DNA from 2 places in the Bacillus cereus group sp. RP43 genome. Region 1 is predicted to be linked to the other one. Evidence: riboswitches for the same ligand, from Rfam matches in the RefSeq annotation. Region 1 holds a riboswitch; the other holds the start of a gene.

Region 1 (3,217 bases):
AATTGGCGCATTTATTGGGGCATGTTTTTTAAGTAATTTACCTGGCGATGTGATTAAACCGTACATTTCAATATTTTTATTCACTTTAGGCGTTTATATTTTATTACGATTCATTATTCAAAAACAAATTGTTACTTCCAAAAAGCGCATGTCTGCCAAACAACTTGTGCCACTCGGCTTATTCGCTGGATTCGTCGATTCAACAGGCGGCGGTGGTTGGGGACCGATTACAACACCTGTACTTCTTGCAAGAGGAAATGAAGCTAGAAAAGTTATTGGATCTGTTGATACGAGTGAATTTCCTGTTTCACTCGCTGCAACGATTGGCTTTTTCATTTCACTTGGCTGGGAACAAGTAAGCTGGGTTTGGGTATTTGCTCTCATGCTCGGTGGTATTGTCGCTGCACCAATCGCCGCATGGTTAGTTCGCATCGTTCCAGCACATTTGCTTGGCGTACTAGTTGGTGGCCTTATAATCTTTACGAATATTCGTACACTGCTTACTACATTTAAAGTAGATCCAACTATTATTTCACTTTCTTACATTGCAGTTGGTCTTGTCGTTATTATATCCATTTTTATTGCTGTCCGTAATCATTCCAATCGTTCTAACGTATCGACAGATGGTTATCCGAAAGATCAAAAACAAATGCTACCATAATGATAAAAATACCGCTCGAACTATATCGAGCGGTATTTTTTATTTTTCTATTTTCCAATTAATCATCGTATCTGTTGTATCTACTCTCTTCATTTGTAATTTCTCTAATACACGAATCGAACTACCATTTTCAAGGAGTGTCTCCGCAATAATTGTATCTACCTCTTCTGTCTGGAAAGCCCACTTTATTAATTCATCTACAGATTCTGTAGCATACCCTTTATTCCAATATTTCTTAATAAAACCGTAACCAATTTCTACTGTACGTTTCTCGTTCGGTTTCCCTTTAAATCCTATATCCCCTAGTACGATGTCATCTTCTTTTCGAATGACATACCACGCACCCCAAGGTAATAAAGCTGCGTCTTGTTTTACACTTTCTACATGCCCTGCAATATGCGGGCCACTATTGTATCCTTGATTCTTCGCAATTTGAACCCATTCTTCTGCACATGGGATAATATGTAATCTTTCCGTTTCTAATTTCATAACGACGTCCCCTTTTTAATTAAACGGTACTTCGATTTTACTACAAAAAGAAAGAATATTCACTCTTTTAATTTATACTTATGTTTTTTCTTTGAAACAAAATAAAAGAGGTGATTCCCTTCAATAGTTATGTCGAATTATATTTTCTGAATTTTCTTTTAATTTTAAAGGGTTTTTCATTATTTTTTGCGAAACATTTGTATAACAATTTTTTCTTTGCTTATTGCTACATAATAGTAGGTTCGGGTGGAGTTTTGCAAGCGTTTCCTATACAATAACCGATATTTTTTGACTTTTCCTAACAAAATTCCTTGCAATATATTCAGAAAGTCATTACAATTGCCATATATTAAATATCTTAGCAATATATAAATCCTCATCAATCCGATGAGGTAGAGGTTGCGACTTTTAAAAGTAAAACGGACGAGACACAGAGAATGTCACTGACTCCGTTTGAAAGGAAAAGTTGCCGAAGTTTGTATTTCTTCTCTGGAAATATGAGCTGGGTCTGTCTCCGAAAGGAACAGAACTGTCACGTTTACAAAATTACCGTGTAAACGTGGGGTGCTATCTTAACGGAAGGGTATGATGGGGTGGTTATTTGTGAAACGTTCCGCCTAATTCCTTTGGCGGTTTTTTGTATTTTTCTCCCCCGCTCCTTCCTAACCTACAAGAAAAGGAGTGTTGAACATGAATAGCGCAACAAATCAATCTACCTCTAAAACGCAAACTACACAAGGACAAGGTGAATTAAAACGCGGATTAAAATCTCGTCACCTTACGATGATTTCTCTCGGTGGTACAATCGGTACCGGACTATTTCTTGCCAGCGGTGGTGTGATCCATTCAGCTGGTCCTGGCGGTGCACTAGTCGCATACGCCGCAATTGGAATTATGGTTTATTTCTTAATGACAAGCTTAGCTGAACTCGCAGCTTACATGCCTGTTACTGGATCTTTTAGCACTTATGCAACAAAATTTGTTGATCCATCACTTGGCTTTGCACTTGGATGGAACTATTGGTATAACTGGGCGATTACGATTGCAGCTGAACTTGCAGCCGTAACATTAATTATGAAATTTTGGTTCCCAGATACCCCTTCTCTTATTTGGAGTGGACTTTGCTTAGCTATTATTTTTCTCTTAAACTATTTATCTGTTAAAGGTTTTGGTGAATCTGAATATTGGTTCGCACTTATTAAAGTAGTTACTATTATTATCTTTTTAATTGTCGGTTTTATGATGATTTTTGGAATTATGGGTGGCGAATCTGTCGGCTTTAAAAACTTCACTGTTGCAGATGCACCATTTAACGGTGGAATCATGGCAATTATCGGTGTATTTATGGCTGCTGGTTTCTCATTCCAAGGAACTGAATTATTAGGAGTAGCTGCTGGTGAAACTGCTGATCCAGAACGCAATATTCCAAAAGCAATTCGTTCTATCTTTTGGCGTATTTTATTATTCTACATTTTAGCAATTCTCGTTATCGGTTTATTAATTCCTTATACGACTGAAAGCCTTGCAGCGAGTGATGTTACAGTAAGTCCATTTACACTTGTATTTGAAAAAGCGGGCGTTGCCTTCGCTGCTTCTGTTATGAACGCTGTTATTTTAACTGCAGTTCTATCTGCTGGTAACTCTGGAATGTATGCATCAACTCGTATGCTTTGGGATTTAGCTCGCCAGGGAAAAGCACCAAAGTTCTTAGGCAAATTAGATAGCCGCGGTGTACCTGTTAACGCATTAATCGCAACATCAGTAGTTGGTAGCGTCGCTTTCATCGCTTCTTTATTCGGTGACGGTGTTGTATACATTTGGTTATTAAATGCTTCTGGGATGTCAGGATTTATTGCTTGGGTAGGGATTGCTATTAGTCATTACCGTTTCCGTAAAGCTTATATTGCACAAGGGAAAGATTTGAAAGATTTACCATATCAAGCGAAATGGTTCCCGTTCGGTCCAATCTTTGCATTTACACTTTGTGTTATCGTTATTTTAGGTCAAAACTACGGAGCATTTACGGGAGCATCTATCGACTGGAACGGTGTACTCGTTTCTTACATC
Region 2 (3,217 bases), 1.5 Mb from region 1:
TGTTTTTTCCCCCTGTAAAAGCAAAAAGACGGCTTTAACCTATTAAAAATAGATTAAAACCGCCTCTAGTTTTTCTAGTCAGCGCTTTTCACTTTAAACGGACCTTTTCACTTTTCTCTAATTGAATCACTTTTCCATCTTGCACAACAATTGTAATTGAACCATATTTCATATCAGCAAGCATCGTTTGAATTTTTTCGGACACTTCATCAAAATGTTCCCGTACGCTCACGCAAACAGCCCCCTTTTTATTCATAAAAAAAATCTTTCCCATTTCGAAAAGACTGTTCGGTAATATATTTTACCTTATCTTTCAAAATGGATTCCATTTTGCTGGATTTAGCACCTTGCTTTCTATAAGCAGGTTGCCGAGCTTCGTAGGGCCAGTTCCCTCAGCTTCTCTTGATAAGCTTTGTATTTGTATTTTATCACAATTCTGATTTTTTTCAATCCTAGTTTTCCGATATATTTAATTATTTTTCTTTTTTTAAAAGGAGTTGCCTTTACTAGACAACTCCTTCTTTCTCATTCACACCAGCTCTTTAATACGTATGCGATCGTTCCCAATGATATTTTCATATGTTTCACGTTCTACGACAATTTGTGACGTCCCGCCTTTTGCAAAGACGACAGCTGGTCTACGAATACGATTATAATTATTAGCCATCGAGTACCCATATGCCCCCGTACAAGAAATTGCTAGTAAATCAGAAGAAGCAACTTGCGGTAAGTTAATATCCCAAATCAGCATATCTCCACTTTCACAGCATTTCCCAGCAATCGAAACGAGCTCCTCATTCTTATCATTCCCTCGATTCGCCAACATCGCCTCATAACGGGCTCCGTATAGAGCTGGTCTTAAATTATCTGTCATTCCACCATCGACTGAAACATATTTCCGAATGCCAGGAATCTCTTTCACCGCTCCGACTGTATAAAGTGTTGTTCCAGCATCACCTACGATACTACGACCTGGTTCAATCCATATTTCTGGAAGCGGATATTCACATAATGTAAATTGTTCTCTTATCGTACTTGTTACAGCGTGCACATACGTTTCAAGTGTTAATGGTGCATCTGACTCCGTATAACGTATACCGAAACCTCCGCCCACATTTAATACTTTCATCACATAATGTGTTCGCTCTCTCACTTCTTCTAAAAATTGGCGGAGTACTTCAATTGCTCGAACAAATCCAGCCGTTTCAAATATTTGTGATCCGATGTGCGAGTGAATTCCTAGCACATTATAATTTGATTTTTGCAAGGCAAGCTCAATTGCTTGCATCGCTTGACCATTTGAAACACCAAACCCAAATTTCGAATCCTCTTGACCTGTTGTTATATATTCGTGTGTATGTGCCTCTACTCCAGGCGTTACACGGATTAATATGTTCACAAATTTCCCATGTTGCATTGCTAAATCATGTAAGATTTCTAATTCTAAGAAATTATCTACTACAAAACAACCGATATTCGCCTGAAGAGCCATAATCATTTCTTCTTCTGTTTTATTATTTCCGTGAAAATGAATACGCGATGCCGGAAAACCAGCTTGGAGCGCAGTATATAATTCTCCTCCAGAAACAACGTCTAAAGACATATTCTCTTCACGAGCTACTCGGCACATCTCCATGCACAAGAACGCCTTGCTTGCATATGCTACTTGATAAGAGAAACCACTTTCTTTAAAAGCACGATGAAACGCGCGGCACTTTCCTCGAATAGACTCTTCATCGTATACATAAAGTGGTGTTCCGTATTGTTTTGCTAGCTGCGTCGTATCGCACCCACCAATTTCTAAGTGTCCTTGCCCATTGATTCGGCTTGTGCCGTGTAAATACATTTGAATTCCTCCCTTATTTCCTCTAAAACTCATAACCCCAATCTTCTATTCATTGCAGCACGCTTTTAGATAGACAAAAAACGCGCGGAACAATGTTCACACGCGTTTCTTATTAGGAAAAATATATATTGAAAAAATAAACGAGTTGTTATCTTCTCAAAATAAGAAACCGCATCAACATCTCCAAATAGCTCTCCATAAAATAAATATTATGACAGTACTACATTTATTCAATGCAGTCCCAATATATGAATAAGATGGTTATTCTTATATTTCGGCAATAGTCCCTTTCAACCTATGATCACAGATTCCATTAAATCTCCCATAGCTTACTCTTTCCTATCGCGGCCTCTACCTTTGAGAGTAGATGAGGTAAGTCTATTTAATTTTCAAACATCTAATTGTTGCTATTAACAATACCAAAGGACCATTTTATTTGTCAAACAATTTTTTATATTGTTTTTTTACAGTTTAACTTCGTATCATTTGGTAAGCGCTTTACTACTATATTTGTCACTTCCCATTCGCCTTCTTCGTTATTAAAAGTAATTGTTACTTTTTCGAATGGTGGAACAATTTTCCCACCAACCTGTTCATACTTCGTCACTTCAATAACCGCTTGAAATAAATATGTGCCACTATACACTTTTTTTAAACGGATGATTTTAGGACATTGATAAGGTTTCAAATTTCCATATTGTTTTTCAATTGCCTTATTTATTTTTGGAAATAAAACAGAATAAAGTGCATCCTCCACAAGGGGTGCATCATATTGCGCTACTGACATACTCGGTGAGGAAAAAAGTATAACACTACTGCATACTATAAAATATAATAATTTTCGCATTATAACCTCCGTTTTATTACTCGATTCTTTCTGCGCACGATAATTATCATACATAGAAACTCCGTTTTATTGTCTCCCACTGCCCTTTTTCTACTCAATTATTATAAAAAAGCCCACAACTCTCTTTTATTTTCGTATAATGATACTCATAGTATAATAAACATAATAACAAAGGACTGTTCGTATATATAAAATGAGGCGCTAATCAAACCGGCTCACAAGAACTGTCATGCTTTTAGGAGAGGAGTATATTATGCTACAAAATCTGTTTCCAAAACTGCGATTTGCACTAGTTGCAGTCGTTTTATTATGGATAAAAACATATATTGTGTACAAGCTAGCATTTGATATTAGAATTGATAACTTCTTTGAAGAATTTATGCTTTTTATTAATCCACTAGCTTCGTTACTTTTATTTTTTGGTTTCGCTTTACTTGCATCTAAGTACCGAAACCGAATTATTATTGTAATTAGTTTTATACTGTCATTTATTTTATTTGGAAATGCAATGTTTTACGGGTTCT

Evidence for each region. Region 1 has a riboswitch for lysine ahead of QCI75_RS11860 (amino acid permease). Riboswitches for the same ligand answer to the same signal wherever they lie in the genome.
Region 2: another riboswitch for lysine. It lies ahead of lysA (diaminopimelate decarboxylase); the one in region 1 lies ahead of QCI75_RS11860 (amino acid permease).

What each region holds. Positions count from the first base shown of each region.
Region 1 covers NZ_JARVHQ010000001.1:2,256,871-2,260,087, reverse strand. The annotation lists gene QCI75_RS11870 (sulfite exporter TauE/SafE family protein) at 1-661, shown strand, start outside; gene QCI75_RS11865 (GNAT family N-acetyltransferase) at 701-1,150, opposite strand; lysine riboswitch at 1,536-1,728, shown strand; gene QCI75_RS11860 (amino acid permease) at 1,841-3,217, shown strand, end outside.
Region 2 covers NZ_JARVHQ010000001.1:3,797,278-3,800,494, forward strand. The annotation lists gene QCI75_RS19765 (phosphoadenylyl-sulfate reductase) at 1-1, opposite strand, end outside; gene QCI75_RS19770 (YezD family protein) at 89-232, opposite strand; SAM riboswitch class I at 304-412, opposite strand; gene lysA (diaminopimelate decarboxylase) at 530-1,846, opposite strand; lysine riboswitch at 2,027-2,208, opposite strand; gene QCI75_RS19780 (DUF3888 domain-containing protein) at 2,298-2,693, opposite strand; gene QCI75_RS19785 (LTA synthase family protein) at 2,947-3,217, shown strand, end outside.